DNA from 4 places in the Shewanella sp. SR44-4 genome. Region 1 is predicted to be linked to each of the others. Evidence: predicted binding sites of a transcription regulator. Region 1 holds the regulator's gene; each other region holds the start of a gene.

Region 1 (3,217 bases):
TTAGCGCAGAAGTGTCGATATAGTGATCAACAATTTTTGCGATAGGCTCAAGTAAACGGCCTTCTAGTTTTATCGCTTCTTGCAGTGAAATATGATTTTTAGATAACGGGTGTAATCGACGTGTTTCGCTGTAACGTTTAAGCAATACTTTGTCATTGGAATTTAAAAAGAAACTGATAATTTCAGTGTCATTTTGAAGTAGTGCCAATTGGTCTTGAAGCACTTTACCTTGTTCTGCAATGTTACGAACATCAACGCTAATCGCAACCAAATCATTACTGCCTTTAAGCTGGGCTAATAATGTGCCAATGAGTGGTAAAGGCAAATTATCAACACAATAATATCCTAGGTCTTCTAATACTCTCAGGGCAACGGATTTCCCTGAGCCTGAACGTCCCGATACTATAACTAGTTTCATGCAGTAATAACCTGATAAAGTTCTGTTGCGTCGTGAGTTTTACGAAGCTGTTTCAATATTTGCTTATCGCTTAACTTTTGGGCCATGCTCGATAACGTGCCTAAATGTTGTTGGCACTGGTCTGCAGGGACTAACAAAGCAAATAAAAGATCCACGGGTTGCTTATCGATTGCATCAAAGGCAATGGCTTCTTCACATTTAATAAATATCGCGATAGGGTGATCGATGGTCGTTAATCTACCATGAGGTATCGCAATGCCATTTCCTATACCTGTGCTACCCATTTTCTCTCTCGCTAACAGGCTTTCAAAAACCTCTTGCGAAGACAGGGTTGGGTACTGGGCAGCGACTAAATTGCTGATGAGTTCCAGTACTTTTTTCTTACTGCCCGGTGTGGCACAGGTAGTGCATTCCGGCTGCAGAATGGTACAAAGTTCCATCGTTAGTGTTTTGTATTCTTCTCTTTGTGTTTAATTACCTGACGGTCGAGTTTATCGATCAGGGCGTCTATTGCAGCATACATATCAGTACTTTCTGACATTGCAAAAATTTCTGCGCCATTAATGTTGATTTTGGCTTCTGCTTTTTGTTGTAATTTTTCTACATTGAGCACAACGTGTACATTATGGATCTGATCGAAGTGTCGTTCAAGCTTTGAAAATTTACTGTGGATGTATTCACGTAAAGATTCTGTTATTTCGACATGACGTCCAGTCAGACTTATTTGCATAAAAAATCCTCCATTGCCTAGTAGGTTATAAACTCTTACGTTGGTTTGAGGGCGGGATCATCATTGCTTCACGGTATTTTGCTATCGTACGACGAGCAACGTTTATGCCCTGTTCTGCCAGAAGCTGAGCCATTTTACTGTCACTCAGTGGTTTTTTCTGGTTTTCTGCGGCAACCAGCTTTTTGATAAAAGCACGAATGGCCGTTGATGAGCATTCCCCGCCATCGTCAGTACTGACATGGCTAGAGAAGAAGTATTTTAGTTCAAATAAGCCACGAGGGGTGTGCATATATTTTTGTGTGGTGACTCGTGAAATGGTCGATTCATGCATTTCTACGGCTTCAGCGATATCATTGAGCACCATAGGCTTCATGGCTTCTTCGCCATATTCAAAAAAGCCTTGCTGAAATTGCACAATGCAATTTGCCACTTTAAGTAAAGTATCATTACGGCTTTCAATACTTTTAATAAACCATTTAGCCTCTTGCAGATGGCCTCGAATAAATTGACTATCCGACGGGTTTTTACTGCCTCTAGCCATGGCTGCATATTGCTGATTAACACCAATTTTAGGCATGTTGTCTGGGTTTAACTCTACTACCCAACGGCCATTTTTCTTTAATACTGTGACATCGGGAATCACGTATTCATCATCCATGGGGGTAATTAATAAGCCCGGACGAGGATTGAGTGTCTGGATTAGAGTGATTGCGTCACGTAACTCATTTTCTTTTAGTTTTGTTTTACGCATCAATAATCTGAAATCACGGCCAGCAATTAACTCTAAATAGCCTTTAATTAACAAACGGGCATTATCGATATGGGGTGTGTCGTTAGAGTATTGCGCTAATTGAATAAATAGGCATTCGCTTAAATCACGTGCTGCAACACCCACAGGATCAAAGTGTTGAACGCGTTTTAATACCGCCTCAACCTCATCGAGTTCCACATTTTCATCACCCATGGCTTCGAGAATATCTTCGGTACTTTGGGTTAGATAACCGCGTTCATCAATGGCATCAATAATGGCGGTGGCAATGGCGAGATCGGTGTCTGAAAATGGAGTGAGATTTTTTTGCCATTCTAAGTGTTCGTACAGACCTTCGGTGGTTTCACCTTGAAAGGGCATGTCGTCATCGCGCATGCTTGCACTGCCTGAACCTGACATAGGTGAGGCTGTGTATACTTCATCCCATGTGGTATCCATGGCTAAATCATCCATGGTTTCTTTGGTCATGGATTCTGTTATGTCGACGGTGGAAGTGTCTTTTTCGACATTAACAATACTGTTGTCACTAAAGTCTGTATCCGCTTGGTCGCGGTTTTCTTTTAAGGAGTCTTTTGCTTCAGAAAACTCATCTTCTATTTCAAGCAATGGATTTGAATCTAATGCTTGTTGGATTTCCTGCTGTAGCTCCAATGACGATAATTGCAGTAAGCGAATGGCTTGCTGCAATTGTGGGGTCATGGTTAAGTGTTGACCCATTTTAAGTTGGAGTGACGCTTTCATTTACCGCTTATCCCTAGATGATTTTCCATAAAAATGACAATCTCGAACTATAATGGATTGCCATAAACATCAATGACATTTAACGTTGTTTAGGTATCGTTCAATGAAATGAGTTAGCTAGACTAAAAGGCCAGTAAAGTAACTATAGCTTGAATTGTTCACCTAAGTACACAGCTCGAACTTGTTGATTACTTAATATCTCATCAGGTGTGCCTTCGGCAATTAAATTACCCTGGCTGACGATATAGGCTCGCTCACAAACGTCTAGCGTTTCACGTACGTTATGGTCGGTAATTAATACCCCTAAACCGCGATTTTTAAGTTGTTGGATGATTTTTTTAATGTCGATGACCGAAATAGGATCAACACCAGCAAAGGGCTCATCAAGCAAAATAAATTTTGGATTAGCAGCTAAAGCGCGCGCAATTTCAACTCGACGACGTTCACCACCCGATAACGACATACCTTGGCTGTCGCGTATGTGAGTAATGTGGAACTCTTCGAGTAGGTGCTCAAGCTGTTCAATACGTTGGTCTGTGCTGAGCTCTTTGCGAGTTTG
Region 2 (3,217 bases), on a different contig from region 1:
TTGATATGATAATTTAAATTATATTCACGTCATCTTGTTGTCATAAAACTATGTTTAACTTACAAAGTTAAGTACTAAATATGTATTAATTTTTTTATGGCTATATGTCATGTGACAACATCAATGTTGCAAGCATAAAATAGACCTTAATCAACTATTTACATATCAACACTTGATTAGTGAGTAAAGGATAGGTTAAGTTAAATCTCGAAACATTAATCTTTTGCAACACTAAAAAATGCCAAGGATATTTTATTGAACAATTTTCTCACCTAATGGTGAATATATAAGAAGGAGTGTGACCTATGTCATACAACATGAATGGACACGAAATTTCAGTTAGCTTTCCGGTTAACTCTATCTCGTCAAACAAGAATTCAATTGCTTTTACCGACAGCCTAGGTAAAAACAAAAAAACCTTTTCAAAACGTATTGAAGCATTAAACTTCATGAAATGGTTAATCTCTGCCAATAAGTAATACCCCCTAACGCTTTGCGTTAATCATTTGCTCTGTTATTTAATAAACTCATTTCTCGGTATTCTCCTCTCACTTACCGATGTTTATTAAAACAGAGCAAAATGAATAACTCACTCGCATCATTTTAAGTTATTCTTCAGCGTTACATCCCAGTTAACCCCTCTAAAACATCTAATTTTATATCAACAACTTATAGAAAAAACATCTTGCATTCATCCTGTAATCAAACCGAGTGCGAAAACTTTCGTTGGTATCTTGGCAACATCGTTTTATTTCCCAAGACTCCCCCCTGATGTATATAAAGAATATCGGTTGCACTGACAGTATTACTATTCAAATAATGTTGTAACACTAGAAATCCAACCGGGTCGTACAATAATTCAAATTCAATTCCCGACTGGCATACTGTATTCCACATATCAAAACAACGTCGTGATAGTTTGCCAAAATGATATTTATAACCATCATTAATAATTTTAGGAAAATAAACCTCATCGACTAATTGTGAGAATTGTTGACGTAAATATTCATCCCCTCCCACAGTACTGCAAGTTAACACCTCAATGGTAAAAACTTTCGTTAATGATAAATGAGCCAATTGTTGAGTAAGTTGTTTATTTAAATAAGCCGCAGTGGTCCCCGTACCTGAGGGTAAAAATACCTTTAGCTTATTTTTTTGTTGATCTTGCGCCCATTGAATAATTTCACAGGCAAGTTGTGTTATCCCGGTTTCGGCATACTCACAACGCCCACCTTCAGGAATAAAAAGTAATTGTTTTTTATCTGCGTAGCTTGGATTCGATGAAACAATATATTGCATCGCATCGTCTAAATGCATACTTTGAAGATTTTCAACATCGGTCAAATGACTAACATCAATAATATTGGCGCCATTTTGTATCGCAGCGGCATAATTGCCTTGAGGATGTTGTAATAAAAACTCGCTGATATGGCTTACATAGTAATCAAATTTCCACCCTTGCCGCTTAGCCAATACTGACATGGAATATAATGAGTTGGCTTGGGCCGAACCCGATGCCACTAGCTGGGTAACATGTGAATAATCATGATGCAAAAAATGATAAAATTTACGTGCTTTATTACCACTAAAGTCAGCATGTAATAAATCATCTCTTTTAATGTAGATGCTGCGTCCAGCAAAGTTCATCGTTTGCACTGGGCTTATCGAAAACATGAATTGTCTCAATCAACTGTAATATGAGCATTTTAACTAAAAAATGATAAATCTCATCGATTCATTTGCGTGAATCCTCGCACTGTTCTACTTTTACAATACCACAGCAACACTTAATCCTTAATAATCAACAAATTGAAAACATGGCATGAAAATGGCTTTATATTGAGAATATTGACTATTGATAGGAATGAAAATGTCTCTTTTACGCTTAATCTTTAATATTGCTTGGTTTTTAATGGGTGGTTTTGTTATGGGACTAGCTTGGTGGTTTGTTGGAGTACTGTGCTTTATCAGTATCATTGGCATCCCATTTGGTCGTGCTTGTTTTGTTATTGGCGAACTGGCTTTCTGGCCATTTGGACAAGAGACCGTTAACCGGAAACACATTTCAGGCCAAGAAGATATTGGCACTGGCACGTTAGGTTTGGTGGGTAATGTAATATGGTTTTTATGCTTTGGTATTTGGCTCGCGATTGGTCATCTAGTCCATGCTCTGGCTTGTTTTGTAACGATTATAGGTATTCCGTTCGCGTTACAACATCTTAAGTTGGCCTTATTAAGTTTAACCCCTATTGGTCAAACCGTTATTGCCAAACCGACTTATTAACATTCGTTAATAACCGCTGAATGACCACTATTGTAAAAAGCCGATAGCATAATGCTGTCGGCTTTTTATTTGCCTAATCGTATCTGCACCGTGTACATTGCCATTCTTAAGCACTGAAAGGTTATTAAGTCACTTTAAAGACAATAATGGGATCACATGAACTATTGGTTAATGAAGTCTGAACCAGACGACTTTAGTATTGATAATCTACAGATGAGTAAGCAGCAAACTGTTGCTTGGCAAGGTATTCGTAACTATCAAGCACGTAATTATATTCGCGATCAAATTACACTGGGCGATGTAGTGTTGTTTTACCACTCTAGCTGTAAAGTTCCTGCCATTGTGGGTTTAGCAAAAATTAGCAGTGAAGCTCAAATTGATAGCAGTGCTTTTGATAACCGTTCACCGTATTTTGATGCAAAATCTAACGCTAATGCGCCTCGATGGTGGCAAGTCGATATTCAATTTATGGCCAAATTTTCTAAGCCTGTGAGCTTGAAGCAATTGAAAGCCGATCCCGCGCTGCAAGATATGGTATTAGTGGCTAAAGGTGCCCGCCTGAGTATTCAGCCCGTCACACAGTTGCACTACCAACACATTATGCAACTAACAACCTTAGAATAATAACGTTAGATTGATGACCTTGCATCGGTAACCTTGAATTAAAACAGACCAGCTTGTCAGCCGACCAGTAAACATCTTCTTTAAATCAGCCTCCTAAAGACAGCTCAGACTACGTAAACACTATTAGCTATAAATAGTCTGAGCTCAAATACTAACGGCACAGTGATAAGATCACGCAATGCCCATACTAGTTAATCATTCGCCCTATTCCGCCAAGTACAGAACCTTCACCTTGGTCTTTGCCACCACTTGATGGTGCATGAGCAATAATTCTGTCAGCCATACGAGAAAACGGTAAGCTTTGTAACC
Region 3 (3,217 bases), on a different contig from region 1:
TAAAGGTAAATAGCGTGACACCTGATTCAATAACACTTCAGGCGCAAACGGTTTAGCAAGATAATCCACCGCGCCTAATTTCATCGCACTCACGGCACTGTTAATAGTGGCATAAGCAGTCATTAACAATACTGGCAATTTAGGTTGGTTTTGTTGTAAATAGCTTAACAAGCCCATGCCACCAATACCGTCCATTTGCACATCGCTAATCACCAAATCAAATTGGTTGGCTTTTAGGGCCAAAATGGCCTCTTCAGCGCTACCTACATCAATACAGTCGTAATGGGCAAGCATGAGGGTATCAAGCAATGCCTCACGTAAATCAGCATCATCTTCAACTAATAGAATATTTGCTTCAGCCACGCTTCACCTCCTGATGACTTGCTTTGTTCATGTGTGGAAAGCTCAATCTAATATGGCAACCCATACCCGGCTTACACGACAATTGAATTTGTCCACCATGGTTACGCACTACCGACTGCACAACCGCTAAACCTAACCCTGTACCCTGGCTTTTAGTGGTAAAAAAGGGTTCAAGGATTTGTTGTTGCATTGACGGCTCGAGCCCTTTGCCATTGTCGATGACATCTAACAATAGCCCATCAGGTGTCTCGCTGGCACTGACCTTTATTTTTGTGGCGCCCGCTTCAATGCTATTCATCACTAGATTATTAACTGCAGAACTAAGTGCATTAGCATTGGCAAGCATCAATGAATGTGAAGTATCTTCCACAACAAGCTGGCAATGTTTTTTATCGGCAATCGGTTCGCAGCTGGCCATTACTTGACTAATTATTTCGTCCATTGAGACTGATTCAGCCATCCCATCCTGACGTCCCCTTGCCATTAGCAACATGTCATTAACTTGACGTTCTAGCTCATTAAGCCGGTCGACCAATTTAGATTGAAACTTAGACCGGGCAGAATCAGATAATTTAGGGCTAGCAAGATTAGAGGCATACAGCAAAGCGGCAGACAATGGGGTGCGCACCTGATGTGCTAATGTCGCCACCATTTTGCCTAATGCTGATAAACGTTGTAAATGAGACAGGTTTTTCTGCAATAAACGCGTTTCGGTGAGATCGGTTAACACAATTAACTGCCCAGGTTCAGGCGCTAATGGCGTAATAGCCAATTTTACTCGTCGACCATTTTTAAGCGACACTTCATGGCCGTCATCATCTTGTGGGGCAAAAGCACGATGAATAATATCAAACCAACGGGCCCCCTGCAGAGGTCGTCCTAAGAGTTCGGTTGCAACTGGATTGGCTAACGTAACCACACCGTCACCATCAAGGATCACCACACCAGATGGCATGGCTTGAAGAATATGCGCCATTTGATTTGACATATTGGCGGCCTTACTAGAATAAGTACTGATAACCGGAGTGGCTGAGTTAGTTACTGAGTTAGTGGCAGAATTAGTGACTGAGTTAGTGACTAAGCTGCTAGCAAAGCTGGCAGCAAAGTTCACATTGCGTTGCTGTACTGAATTAGCCCCAATAGCTGGCGATTCCGCCTCTGTATCAGTTGTGGTGATAGACGAAGCTGACACAGGTAACTCATAGTCTGAATGATCTGTATGTGTTAACGCTCGTGCTAAATACATGGTCGCTCCGTCAAAAAAATAACATTTGACTAGCTGAATGCATTTACTGTGCCAAGCAATTTCTTATAGTAATAGAAGCATCGGCAGACCGTGTTTTAAGCCAGTGATAAAGCAACATACTTATGAGTTTAGTTCATTGGCCTTACCACATTTTGCAAAACCAATATTTCGGCCAGCATTCAATAAAACTACTTAATCGCAATACTATCTAGCGGTAACAATATATTACTTCTCAAGTTAAAAATATTTGCTGTGCCAAGCTATTATCTCAAGCACTAGAAACATGAGATCATTAATTTTTCAGTTACTGATAAACGAAAAAACACACCTGAGGGTGTGTTTTTATAAAATCCAAAATTCAGATAATGGTCTAGTCTTTACTCAAACCATATTTACGCATTTTCTCGACTAATGTTGTACGGCGAATACCCAACATTTCGGCGGCTCTTGCTACCACACTGTCTTGCTGCTCAAGTGCTTGACGGATCATGTCGATTTCTAATTCCGCTAGTAAGTCTTTTAAATTAACCCCTTCTGGCGGCAATTCACTAGGGAAACGCGTTTCTGGTATTTCAACAGGTTCTTCATCACTGAATATTGAAGCTAAAGCATCGCGCTCCAATTGTTCTTCACTGATTTCAACACAATATTCTGGTACCTCTATGTAACGGTACTTATGCGGTAAATCATTAACGTCGACTAATCCACCAGGAAACAAGATGGTTAAACGCTCTACCAAGTTTGATAATTCACGCACATTACCAGACCAAGGGTGTTCTTTTAACGATTCTATCGCACGTTGAGTAAAACGGACCTTACCGCGGCCTTCATTAAACACTCGGCTAACTAATTCGTGCAACAGTAGCGGCACATCGTCACGACGCTCACTTAAACCTGGCATCTCAATTGGGAACACATTGAGTCGATAATATAAATCTTCACGAAATGTGTTATCCACAATCATGGTTTCAAGGTCACGATGCGTTGCGGCAACGATACGCACATCAGTAGCAATTGTTTTGCTGCCACCGACACGTTCAAATACCTTTTCTTGCAACACACGTAACAACTTAACTTGCATTTGCAGCGGCATATCGCCAATTTCATCTAAAAATAGCGTGCCACCTTCTGCCAATTCAAAACGGCCTTTACGAGATGATATCGCCCCAGTGAAAGAGCCTTTTTCATGGCCAAACAATTCACTTTCAAGTAATTCAGCAGGAATCGCACCACAATTGACCGGAATAAACGGTCCATCACGTCGTTCAGATAAATAATGAATATTACGCGCTACAACTTCTTTACCGGTACCCGATTGACCCAATACTAATACGGTCGCATCAGAACTTGAAACTTGGTTAATCAAATGGCGGACTTTAGCAATACCTTCACTGCGGCCGACTAAGCTTCGGAATAGTTTGGTTTGATTACCATTAGTTAAAGTGTGTTCTCGCTTGGCTTGGCCAAAAACTTGGCAAAAATGCAGCAGTTCAGTCAATTGCGGGTAATTTATCGGCTCTTCAATTGTTCCGAGCATGTTGGATACATTGGCATCAGTATCGCCTAATAACAACATCGGTTGCCAGGGCACTATAGCGGCTATGTTTT
Region 4 (3,217 bases), on a different contig from region 1:
ATTAGTCTTATTTCTCATCCTAAGAAAACCAACTGATGACCCGCTTTCGATAACTACATTCTAGCCAAAATAAACGCCGATAAAAGTCACTCAACTCCATTTAAATACACATCCCACATGTCAGTAAATCGTTAGAAAAATGTAATTACCTGATTTTAAAAGATTAACAATAATTTATAACGTTAAACACTGACAACTTTAGATAAGATCCCTTACACACTTGTAGGATATTGCTTACAAAAGCGTGAGCAAGTTAATACTTCCAGGGTTATTTGCGCCATAAACGCCTTATCATTTGACCAAACATGACCCAATCTGCCCATAAGCTGTATAGCGGATAAGTGAATGTTGCGGGGCGATTTTTTTCAAATATAAAATGCCCTAACCATGCAAAACCATAACCGACTACCGGCAACCACAATAACTGCCACCAATGTTGGTTAATCAAAGTGTTAATAATGATCACTAAAATAATGCTACTGCCAATGTAATGCAGTCTTCGACAAACGGGATCTTGATGTTGCGACAGATAAAATGGATAAAACTCTGCAAATGAAGAATAACGCTTAGGTTCCATTACTCACTCCTTATTAACAACTCGCTAATGGTATGCTCTGTTAGTATTAGATTATTTTCATTTTAGACACTATGCCTTACTGTAAAACAATATTTCACCTTCAATATTGCCAATACTCACAGTGGCAATGCTGACAAATTCTTGTTTCACGAATGCTTGATGGTGCGAAGAGTTACTCACAAATACCCCAATGCCATCAAGCCCAGGTTGCTCATCACACCAACTCAATACCGCTTGAATTAACTTGGCACCATAACCTTTTTGCTGCTCATTGGGGGATAAGGCAATAAATTGCAAAACCCCGCATTTTTGCGAAGGAAGATGTTCTAAAATGCAGGTCTCTTTTTGCATTAACCCTTGAGTTGATTTCCATCCTGTACCCAACATCATTTTAAAACGCCAATGCCAATAACGCCCCTCACCCAAAGGTACTTGTTGCGTAATCACACAGGCAACTCCAATTAAACGGTCACCGTCAAATAAGCCAATTAAAGGTTGTTCTTGTTGCCACAGTTCATTTAACTCTTCACGAATCGCCGCGCGAAGTTTCTGTTCGTATTGTTGATTGTCATCTTGCCCAAGTACCTCGATAAAATAGGGATCATCATGATAAGCGTTATAAAGAATAGAAGCTGCGACTCGTAAGTCTTCTGCCGTCAAATATACTGCACGTAAAGTTTCCAAGGTGTTATTGTCCATTATTATTCCTTGTTGGTTAACTCGCTAAACTTAACTTAACAAGTTTGAAACATTGTACAAGTTTTGTTTACCCATTTTGCCTGTTAGCGATTGTGAGTGTCAGTTGTTTGCAATTTATCTCATCAAGACGGATACTAAAATTGTTTATCTAACCATCATAAGGAATGCGCCAAATGGACACTACATCAAATGATTTAAGTCACTTATTTAAGCAATTAGGTTTGCCTCACGATCAAGAGGGAATCGACGACTTTGTTATCCAAAACAAACTGGATAAACACACATTAATTACTGATGCCGATTGCTGGAATTCAGGTCAAAAAGCATTTTTAAAAGAGGCATTATTACAAGACGCCCAATGGTCAGAAGTGATTGACCAATTGGACGTGATGATGCGAGCTAAATTGTAATTAACACTTAATGTCGGATAACCTCACTCGGCAATTAGTGCTGTCTGTAGGCGGTATCACCCCAGCCCACTAAAACGTCATCTTTGAACACAATTGGCGTGCATTCATCTTTGGTTGTTTTACCATCGCCTTCTGCCCATTGGGTACGATAAAACAACACTTTGATGGATTGCTCTGCATTATTTTGAGCCGACTTGGTATAAGCTTCACTAAAATCAGCCGTTCCCATTAAGGTTGTGACTTGATCACTGCTCATTCCCATAGACAATTTGCTCAACAGATCACGATTTTTATCTTGTTGCACTTGCCAATAATCAGCACTTTTACCCGATTCATGGTCTCCGACACTAATAACACAACCACTTAATCCTAGTGATGTAGCGCCAATTAATGCCGCTGCGATAAGTTTTAATTTCATGTTGCATCCTTTTTGTTAAAATAAAATCCGCATTGTATTTACAGATCCTTTAAGCCAAAATCGTGCCATAAAATAATATACTGATTTATATAGCTTTATGTTTTAACTCAACAAGAAATTAGTTAATCTCACTATATGGAATTAAGGAATTAAACCAACAATGAGTCCAATTGAACAAGTACTTGCCGCAGCAAAATCAATTGCTAACAATGGGCATACGCCCAGCTTGGCGCTGATAAAAAGTCGTTTAGGCAATAGCATTCCGATGCCTACCCTTATCCAAGGTTTACAACAATTTAAGGCGCTGCCTAAATCTGAGTGGCAACATTTACCGGAATTAGCAGACATTCCATCAATAGCCGATGTCCCATCACATGATCAACCCGATCTTACTCAAGTGATTCAACAGGTTATGACCCTACAACAACATATTAGTCAGCTAACCCAACGAGTTACTGAGTTAGAAAACCAATTACAAAATAATATGGCTCAAAGCAACATAATCAATAATAAGGCTGACCAATAGATGTTTGTCACCGAACTACGCTTTGAATGTTTTGCCGATACGACTATTGAGACGGTAGAGAAAGCCATTAACGCTTTTCTTGAAGCCTTACGAGCTAATGGACAAATTTTAGGACGTGAATTTGCGGTCGCCTTTAATGACGGTGAATTTAGAGTTCGTTTGCTGTTACCTGAAAAAACCAGCTTAGCTAACCGCCACAGTAGCCCATGGGTAAAAGTGGCCTTAGCAGGCCTAACTGCAGCTAAGCTATTGGCTCCTAGAGAGAAATTCATCGGCCAAGACATTAACTCCGAAGCCAGCAATACCGATACGCCTTCATGGCAACTGCTGTATACCAGTTATGTGCATATGTGTTCGCCACTGCGTAATGGCGATAACCTGTTACCAATACCTCTTTATCAGCTGCCTGCTACTTTTAATGGCGATCACAAACGCATCATAAAATGGCAAACAGAGTGGCAAGCATGCGATGAACTGCAAATGGCCGCAGCCACTAAAGCAGAGTTTGCAGCTTTGGATGAGATCACTCGAGCGGACAGTGACTTATTTAGACGCGGTTGGGATTTACGTGGCCGGATAGAATATTT

Evidence for each region. Region 1 encodes sigma-54, which starts transcription at its own class of promoters, with help from an activator protein. Its sites were predicted from a motif close to GTTGGCACGNNNNTNGNNT; they were not measured.
Region 2: H5125_RS07555 (YccF domain-containing protein) is a predicted target of sigma-54. The motif match lies at 1,817-1,835, and genes of this name have one in related genera.
Region 3: H5125_RS07025 (PAS domain-containing sensor histidine kinase) is a predicted target of sigma-54. The motif match lies at 1,647-1,665, and genes of this name have one in related genera.
Region 4: H5125_RS05205 (DUF3192 domain-containing protein) is a predicted target of sigma-54. The motif match lies at 2,156-2,174, and genes of this name have one in related genera.

What each region holds. Positions count from the first base shown of each region.
Region 1 is NZ_JACJDU010000001.1:59,359-62,575, forward strand. Features, by position in the region: gene rapZ (RNase adapter RapZ) at 1-418, opposite strand, end outside; gene ptsN (PTS IIA-like nitrogen regulatory protein PtsN) at 415-858, opposite strand; gene hpf (ribosome hibernation promoting factor) at 861-1,148, opposite strand; gene H5125_RS00240 (RNA polymerase factor sigma-54) at 1,174-2,658, opposite strand; gene lptB (LPS export ABC transporter ATP-binding protein) at 2,801-3,217, opposite strand, start outside.
Region 2 is NZ_JACJDU010000011.1:74,906-78,122, forward strand. Features, by position in the region: gene H5125_RS07545 (hypothetical protein) at 306-479, shown strand; gene H5125_RS07550 (1-aminocyclopropane-1-carboxylate deaminase/D-cysteine desulfhydrase) at 703-1,674, opposite strand; gene H5125_RS07555 (YccF domain-containing protein) at 1,871-2,284, shown strand; gene H5125_RS07560 (EVE domain-containing protein) at 2,441-2,908, shown strand; gene H5125_RS07565 (TIGR00266 family protein) at 3,096-3,217, opposite strand, start outside.
Region 3 is NZ_JACJDU010000010.1:81,738-84,954, forward strand. Features, by position in the region: gene H5125_RS07020 (sigma-54 dependent transcriptional regulator) at 1-363, opposite strand, end outside; gene H5125_RS07025 (PAS domain-containing sensor histidine kinase) at 356-1,609, opposite strand; gene H5125_RS07030 (sigma-54 dependent transcriptional regulator) at 1,980-3,217, opposite strand, start outside.
Region 4 is NZ_JACJDU010000007.1:14,798-18,014, reverse strand. Features, by position in the region: gene H5125_RS05220 (DUF962 domain-containing protein) at 269-577, opposite strand; gene H5125_RS05215 (GNAT family N-acetyltransferase) at 647-1,276, opposite strand; gene H5125_RS05210 (DUF2789 domain-containing protein) at 1,450-1,686, shown strand; gene H5125_RS05205 (DUF3192 domain-containing protein) at 1,721-2,104, opposite strand; gene H5125_RS05200 (hypothetical protein) at 2,265-2,630, shown strand; gene H5125_RS05195 (Zn-ribbon-containing protein) at 2,631-3,217, shown strand, end outside.